Regions from separate parts of the Mesorhizobium cantuariense genome, predicted to be linked through region 2. Evidence: predicted binding sites of a transcription regulator. Region 2 holds the regulator's gene; the other holds the start of a gene.
What was found. The regulator PhoB, encoded in region 2, activates phosphate uptake and scavenging genes when phosphate is short. The targets are predictions, from matches to a motif close to TGTCATNNANCTGTCAT.
Positions count from the first base shown of each region.

Region 1: ACFOJ9_RS35165 (DUF1045 domain-containing protein) is a predicted target of PhoB. The motif match lies at 1,604-1,620, and genes of this name have one in related genera.

Region 1 covers NZ_JBHRVD010000001.1:7,181,691-7,185,974, reverse strand. The annotation lists gene iolE (myo-inosose-2 dehydratase) at 1-94, shown strand, start outside; gene ACFOJ9_RS35175 (DUF3329 domain-containing protein) at 161-373, shown strand; gene iolB (5-deoxy-glucuronate isomerase) at 695-1,507, shown strand; gene ACFOJ9_RS35165 (DUF1045 domain-containing protein) at 1,660-2,367, shown strand; gene ACFOJ9_RS35160 (alpha-D-ribose 1-methylphosphonate 5-triphosphate diphosphatase) at 2,415-3,554, shown strand; gene phnN (phosphonate metabolism protein/1,5-bisphosphokinase (PRPP-forming) PhnN) at 3,551-4,180, shown strand.
Region 2 covers NZ_JBHRVD010000001.1:6,048,225-6,052,508, forward strand. The annotation lists gene xylF (D-xylose ABC transporter substrate-binding protein) at 1-726, opposite strand, end outside; gene ACFOJ9_RS29515 (ROK family protein) at 997-2,244, shown strand; gene phoB (phosphate regulon transcriptional regulator PhoB) at 2,261-2,950, opposite strand; gene phoU (phosphate signaling complex protein PhoU) at 2,967-3,674, opposite strand; gene pstB (phosphate ABC transporter ATP-binding protein PstB) at 3,700-4,284, opposite strand, start outside.

The DNA of each region.
Region 1 (4,284 bases), 1.1 Mb from region 2:
GCTCAGAATGGCTCAAGTTGGCTACAAGGAATTGATGCGCGTCATGACCGCCGCCGGCTACACGGTGGAGACGCAAGGCTTTCCCAATGCCTAGGGCTAGGTCTTCCCTATGCCTGATGCGATGGGTTCCCGGCGAAGCCGATTGCTGTAGATTGGCCCGATGAAAGATTCCGAACACCCCTTCTTCCGGCCTTTGTGGCGGCGTGTCGCCGTCGTCGCGGTCTGCGTCATCTGGTCGATCATCGAATTCGCCACCGGCACGCCGTTCTGGGGCGTGCTTGCGCTCGGCTTCGCCGGCTACGCCGTCTGGCAGTTCTTCTATCTCTACAAGCCGGCCGACGAGGCCAAGCCTCCGGTCGAGCCAAAGGAATAAAGCGGCCTATGACGCAGAAGGCTGACGGGTCGAGCACTGCGCGCATAACGGATCGCATGCGTTGGAGATTGGCTGAAACGCTCCTCGCTTCGTCATCCTGGGGCGGAGCAAGGAGCGAAGCGACGCAGCGCAGACCCCGGGGTCCATGCCGCGACATCAAAACGGCGCTGCGGTGCAGAATTCCGTTCCGCTGCGTTCTTGGACTGAGGTTACGGCATGGATCCTAGGGTCTCCGCGACGGAGCTTCGCTCGTGCTACGCCCTAGGATGACGAAGTTGGGAGGCTTCGGCCAATCTCGAAGATTGCGATAGGAGAGACACAATGTCGAAGCTGCTCGTCAAAGCCAACAAGGGCCATGGCCGCGTTGCCCATGTGACGCCGCAAATCGCAGGTTGGACCTATGTCGGTTTCGACCTGCATCGGCTGAAGGCCGGCGCGAGCGCGTCCGGCAAGACGGAGGATCGTGAAGTCTGCCTGGTGTTCGTCACCGGCAAGGGCAGCGCCACGGCCGGCGGCAAGGACCTGGGCTTGCTCGGCGAACGCATGTCGCCCTTCGAGGGCAAGCCCTGGTCGGTCTACGTCCCTGAGGGCTCGGACTGGTCGGTGACGGCGGATACCGAGCTGGAGCTGGCGGTCTGCTCGGCGCCGGGCCTTGGCGGCGGCTTGCCGGTTCGCGTCATCGGACCGAACGATCTCGGTCAGGAGGTGCGCGGCAAGGGCACCAACACGCGCTACGTCACCAACATCCTGCCGGAGGGCAAGCCGGCCGATTCGCTGCTGGTGGTCGAGGTCATCACGCCCGGCGGCCACACGTCGAGCTATCCGCCGCACAAGCACGACCAGGACAATCTGCCCACCGAATCCTATCTCGAGGAGACCTACTATCACCGCCTCAACCCGCCGCAGGGTTTTGCCTTCCAGCGCGTCTACACCGATGCCGACAAGAACGGCCATCGCGCGCTCGATGAGGCGATGGCGATCGAGGATGGCGATGTCGTGCTGGTGCCAAAGGGCTATCACCCCTGCGCCGCCTGCCACGGCTACGACCTCTACTATCTCAACGTCATGGCCGGACCGAAGCGGACGTGGAAATTCCACAATGCGCCCGAGCACGAATGGCTGATGAAGGCCTGACCGGTTCGTTCAGCCTTCGCAACAACTGGTCCAGCACGAAAAAATCGTCGGCTAATGACCCGGCCGCACCGTTTTGTTACCTGAATGCCTGCAAGGCTTCGTCAATCCGTCATGGAAATCACCTATGGCAGCGGGACTGACGAGGACTTCCCATGCGTTATGCCATCTATTTCACCCCCCGGCAGGACGAGAAGCTGGCGCGGATCGCCGCCAACTGGCTGGGCCGCGACCCGTTTGGCGCCGCGACAAGGCCGGTCGAGGCGGTAGCCGACCTGTCGGCGGCGGAAGTCGCTTTCCACACCGCTTCGGCGCGCCGTTATGGCTTTCACGCGACGCTGAAAGCCCCTTTCCGCCTGGCCGCCAACGAGACGGAAGCCTCGCTGCGCGCCGCACTCGACCATTTTGCCGAGGCGACGCCGGTGGTGACCATCCCGCGTCTCGTCGTCAGCCAGATCGACGGCTTCTTCGCACTGGTGCCGGAAGGCTCGCTGCCTCCGCTCAACCGCTTCGCCGATGACGTCGTGCTTGGCTTCGACCGGTTTCGCGCGCCACTGACGGAAGCCGAGATTGAGCGGCGCAGCCCGGATTCGCTGAAGCCGGCCGAGTTCCGCAATCTCTGCCAGTGGGGCTACCCCTATGTCTTCGAGACCTTTCGCTTCCACATGACGCTGTCCGGCCGGGCAACGTCACAGGAAAGCCCTCGTTTGCGCGCAGCAATCGACAGTCTGTTCGCGGACATTCTGCAACAGCCCGTGCTGGTGGATGCGCTGACATTGTTTGTCGAAACCGAACCGGGCGCACCGTTCATGGTGCTCTCGCATCACGCACTCGGGCGCCGTTCCGCCAGAAAAACTGCCTGACACCCTGCCGGAACAACCCCAGCCGGAATAACCAAGGACTGCCTGAAATGACCGCCGAGACTGTTCTCCACAACGCCCGCATCGTGCTTGCCGACGAGATCGTCGAGGGTTCGCTGGTGCTGCGCGATGGCTTTATCGCCGGCATCGAAACCGGCACCAGCCGGATCGGCGAGGATATGGGCGGCGATTACATCATTCCCGGGCTGGTCGAGCTCCACACCGACCATCTCGAAGGCCACTATGCGCCGCGGCCCAAGGTGCGCTGGAATCCGATCGCCGCCGTGCTCGCCCATGACGCGCAGGTGGCGACCGCCGGCATCACCACCGTGCTCGACGCCTTGCGCGTCGGCATGGACGAAGATGCCGACCTGACATCAGCCGATATCCGCAAGCTGGCCGACGCCATCGAGGACAGTGTGCAGCAGGATCGTCTGCGCGCCGACCATTTCATCCATCTGCGCTGCGAGGTTTCGGCGCCGGACTGCCTCAAGGCATTCGCCAATTTCGACGGCGACGAGCGGGTCAAGCTGGCATCGCTGATGGACCATGCGCCCGGCCAGCGCCAGTTCGTCAACCTCGAAACCTATGCCTATTATTACCAGCGCAAGCTGAAGCTGACCGATCGCGACTTCAAGGTGTTCTGCGAAAAGCGGATGGGGGAATCGGCGCTCAATTCGGCACCGAACCGGGCGGTGATCGCCGCCGCCTGCCATGAGCGCGGCATCGTGCTGGCCAGCCATGACGACGCCACCCTTGGCCATGTCGGCGAGGCGATCGAACAGGGCGTGCGCGTCGCCGAGTTCCCGACCACGGAAGAAGCCGCCAGGGCCTCGAAAGAGGCCGGGCTCGGCGTGCTGATGGGTGCGCCCAACGTCATGCGCGGCGCTTCGCATTCGGGCAATGTCTCGGCCCGCACGCTGGCCAGCGACGGCCTGCTCGACATCCTGTCGTCCGACTACATTCCCTTCAGCCTGATCCAGTCCGCATTCTTCCTCGGCGACGTCGTCGAAGGCATTTCCCTACCGCAGGCGGTCGCTATGGTGTCGAAGAACCCGGCCGATGCGGTTGGCCTGACCGACCGCGGCGTCATCGAGCAGGGCCGCCGCGCCGATCTGGTGCGCGTGCGCGTCGACGATCACATCCCGGTCGTGCGCACCGTCTGGCGGCAGGGGCGCCGGGTCGCATGATGGTGTCGGCGTTGATCGAGCGGGAATTGTCTGCCGAGACGTTTCCGATCCGCGATGGCGTCTTCGTCGCCGTGGTTGGACCAAGCGGCGCCGGCAAGGACACGGTGATCGGCTACGCCCGCGCCCGCTTTGCCGACGAGACAAGGCTGGAGTTCGTCCGCCGCGTCATCACCAGGCCGAGCGATGCCGCCAGCGAGGACCACGACACGCTGGCCGATGCCGCCTTCGTCGAGGCCGAAGCCGACGGCGCCTTCGCCATCTCCTGGGAGGCGCATGGTCTGCGCTATGGCATCCCGGCCGAAGTCGACTGGGCGGTCGCCAACGGCCATGTCACGGTGGCCAACGTATCGCGCGCGATCATTCCCGTTCTGCGCGAGCGCTATGCCAATCTGGCCATCGTCGAAATCACCGCCTCGCCGGAGGTGCTGGCCGAGCGGCTGGCGATGCGCGGCCGCGAGTCGCGCGGCGAGGTACTGGCGCGCCTGGCGCGCAGCGCCAATGTGACCCTGTCCGGACCTGGCGTCACCTCGATCGACAACAGCGGCCCACGCGAAGCGGCCGGCGAACGCTTCGCCGAGGTGCTGCGCAAGGCGATGGCTTTTTCCGACATGTCGGGTCTGATCTAGAGTTCTTCCCTTCTCCCACAGGGGTGTTTGGACTGGGGACATCGCGAACAGGTGTGCGAGGACATCGCGAACAGTTTTGCGCCTTTTGCGCGAGGGGGTTCGGG
Region 2 (4,284 bases):
CGAGACCGGCACGGTGCCGGCCAACCCTTGAGCCGTCAGCGCCGCGACGACGCCGCCGGCGGTGCCGTCATTGGCCGCGACCACCGCATCGACCTTGTTGTCGTTGGCGGTCAGGAACTGTTCCATGTTCTTCTGGGCATTGGCGGGCAGCCAGCCGTCCGTATAGGCCTCGCCGACATTCTTGATCTTGCCGCTGTCTATGGCTTCCTTGAGCACTTCCATCGAGCCCGAGAACAGGAAATCGGCATTCGGATCGGCACCCGAACCCTTGATGAAGACATAGTTGCCTTCCGGCTTGGCCTTGAACACTTCGCGGGCCTGCATGCGGCCGACTTCCTTATTGTCGAAAGTCAGGTAGAAGACATCCTTGTTCTCGATCAGCCGGTCATAGCCGACGACCGGAATGCCTTCATCCAGCGCCTTCTGCACCGCCGGGCCGATGGCCGAGGCATCCTGCGCCAGGATGATCAGCGCGTTGGCGCCCTGCGAGATCAGGCTTTCGACATCGGTGAGCTGCTTACCGGGATTGGACTGCGCATCGGCGGAGATGTACTTGTCGCCGGCGGCCTCGATCGCCGTCTTCATGGCGGCCTCGTCGGTCTTCCAGCGCTCCTCCTGGAAGTTGGACCACGAAACGCCGATGACCTTGTCCTTGGCCTGTGCGACCGACACGAGCGTCAGCGACATGGCGACACCCGCCAGGATGGCGGCTGTGAATCTTTTCATATTATCCTCCCTGCGCCGCGTATGGCGCGACCAAACTGACCCGAAGGCCGGCACAGAGGCTCTATTTTTTCGAGCCTCGAAAAAATACTGATCCAACACCCGAACGCTGTCAACATCGATTCTGATGGATTTTGATGTCCTTCAGAATTTTTTTCGAGCCTCGGAATAAATAAGTGACAGGGCGGGCCGCTTCTGCCAGTATTTGACCGCGTTGCCGGCAGCGTTCCAGGGGCAGGAAGAACCGCGGCGACCGGGAGGATGTGAAGAAACATGTCGGTCGGAATCCGCCACGACGATTTGCGCCGCCGCAACCGCGCGATGGTGATCGCAGCCGTGCGCCGCGCCGGACAACCGTCACGCACCGAGATCGCCGCGACCACGGGCCTCAGCCACTCGACCATATCGGCGATCTCCTCCGACCTGATCGGCGAAGGCATCCTGACCGAAAGCAAACCGAGCGAGGCCGGCTCGCTCAAACGCGGTCGGCCGCAGGTCGGCCTCAGCCTCAATCCGGAAGCGGCGGCGGTGATGACCGTCGTTCTGTCGCTGAATTTTCTCTCCGTTGCCGTCATCGACTATGCCGGCCAGGTGATCGCCGAGGAGCAGCGCAGGCTGGACACGCTGACGATGCCGCGCGAGGCGCTGATCGGCGAATGCACGGCAATCGTGCGGCGCCGCCTCGAAGACCCCGATCTTGACGTGCGCAGCATCGCCCGCATCGCTCTGGCGATCCAGGGCATCACCGACACCCATGCCCGCGCCATGCTGTGGTCGCCGATCACGCCTCACACCGACATCGCCTTCGCCGACATACTCGAAGACGAGTTCGGCATCCCCGCCACCATGGAAAACGACTGCAACATGATGGCTATAGCACTGCGCTGGCGCGACCCTGATCGCTACCGCGACGATTTCATCGCCATTCTTCTATCGCACGGCATCGGCATGGGCCTGGTGCTGAAGGGCGAGCTGTTCACCGGCACCCATTCCTCGGGCGGCGAGTTCGGCCACATGATCCACCGGCCGAACGGCGCGCTCTGCCGCTGCGGGCGGCGCGGCTGCGTCGAAGCCTATGCCGGCAACTACGCCATCTGGCGCAGCGCAAGGCAATTGGGTGAGGACGCAGAACCCGTCGCCGATGTCAGCGACGCCGACATGCGTGCCCTGGCCACCGCGGCCCGCGAAAGCGACGGACCCGAGCGCGAGGCCTATCGCAAGGCCGGCGAAGCGCTCGGCTACGGCCTCGGCAGCCTGTTCGCGCTGATCGATCCGGCGCCCGTAGCCATGGTCGGGGTCAGCGCCGCTGCCTTCGACTTGATCGAGCCGGCATTGCGCAAGGCGATTGCCCAGACCGCCGGCGGCCAGCACTCGAAATCGATTTCCTTCGACACCGAGCCGAACGAACTGCCGCTGATCCGCGAAGGCTGCGCCATGCGTGCGCTGACCTTCGTCGACCAGGAGATTTTCGCACCCGGCGCGCAAACAAGATCCGGCCTCGCCGGCAAGAACGTGGCGTGAATTCAAACGGGCGAGTTCAATCCTCACGGATCGCGTAGCCCGCTCCACGAATGGTGCGGATGACGTCGGGCATGCGGCCGTTGTTGACGGCCTTGCGCAGCCGGCCGACATGCACATCCACCGTGCGCTCGTCGATGTAGATCGTCTCGCCCCAGACATTGTCGAGCAGCTGGCTGCGCGAGAAGACGCGGCCGGGATGGCGCATCATGAATTCGAGCAGGCGGAACTCGGTCGGTCCAAGCCTGATCTCGCTCTTCTTGCGATAGACCCGGTGCGATTCACGGTCGAGCACGATATCGCCGACCTTCAGCACACTGGACAGCACCTCCGGCTTGGCGCGGCGCAGCAGCGCCTTGACCCTGGCCATGAATTCCGGTGTCGAGAACGGCTTGACCAGATAATCGTCGGCGCCGGTCGACAGACCGCGCACGCGGTCGCTCTCCTCGCCACGCGCGGTCAGCATGATGATCGGCAGCCGCTCGGTCTCGGGACGCATTCTTAGCCGACGACAGAGTTCGATACCGGAAACCGCAGGCACCATCCAGTCGAGCACCAGAAGGTCGGGAACGTTCTCCTGCAGCCGGATCTCGGCCTCGTCACCGCGCGTCACCACCTCGACCTGATAGCCTTCGGATTCGAGATTGTAGCGGAGCAGCACGCCTAGCGGCTCCTCATCCTCCACCACCATGATGCGTGGCGCGATCATCGACTGGTCATCCCTGTCATGCGGCCGGCGCGGACATTGCCGTCTCGTCCTGCTTCGGACGATTGGCGGGCAGCTGCGTGCCGGTCAAAACATAATAGGCATTTTCAGCGATGTTGGTCACGTGGTCGCCGATGCGCTCGAGGTTCTTGGCGCAGAACAACAGATGCGTGCAGGCAGTGATGTTGCGCGGGTCTTCCATCATGTAGGTCAGCAGTTCACGGAACACCGAGGTGTATTTGACGTCGATGCGCTCGTCGTTGTTTCTGAGCGTGGCAAGCGCTGCCGCGTCAGCGGCGGCATACTCGTCGATGACGCCCTGCACCTGGATCAGCACCAGCTGCGCCATCCCGTCGATCGAATGCGACAGGTCGCGCGGCGTGACGCTCAGGCCGACAGTGCCGACGCGTTTGGCAATGTTCTTGGCAAGGTCGCCGATGCGCTCGAGGTCGCCGGCCATGCGGATCGAACCGACCACCGCACGCAGGTCGTTGGCCATCGGCTGGCGCTTGGCGATCAGCGTGATGGCGCGATCGTCCAACTCGCGCTGGCGTGCATCCATGATGGCATCGTCGGAAACCACCCGCTGCGCCAGCGCATTGTCCGAATTGAGCAATGCCTTGGTCGAGCCACTGACCATCGAGCGGGCGAGATCGCCCATGTCGCGGATCAGCTGGCTGACCTGCTCCAGATCCTCATCGAAAGATGCGACGGTATGTTCACCCATGATCTTCGTCCCTCGTATGCTGAACTCAGCCGAACCGGCCGGTGATGTAGTCCTGGGTGCGCTTGTCGTCGGGGGTGGTGAACATCTTGTCGGTGGCTCCCTCCTCGACCAGATAGCCAAGATGGAACATCGCGGTGCGCTGCGACACGCGCGCCGCCTGCTGCATCGAGTGGGTGACGATGACGATCGTATAGTTCTGACGCAGTTCGTCGATCAGTTCCTCGACGCGAGCGGTGGCGATCGGGTCGAGCGCCGAACACGGCTCGTCCATCAGGATCACCTCGGGCGACACGGCGATGGCGCGCGCAATGCACAGACGCTGCTGCTGGCCACCGGAAAGGCCGGTGCCAGGTTCCTGCAAGCGGTCCTTGACCTCGTTCCAGATTGCCGCCTTCTTCAGGCTCGACTCGACGATCTGATCCATGTCGGCCTTGCGCTTGGCCAGTCCGTGGATGCGCGGGCCATAGGCGACGTTCTCGTAGATCGACTTGGGAAACGGATTGGGCTTCTGGAACACCATGCCGACGCGCGCCCTGAGCTCGACGACGTCGATGTTCTTGTCGTAGATATCCTCTTCGTCGAGCGTTATCTTGCCGATTACCCGCGCTGA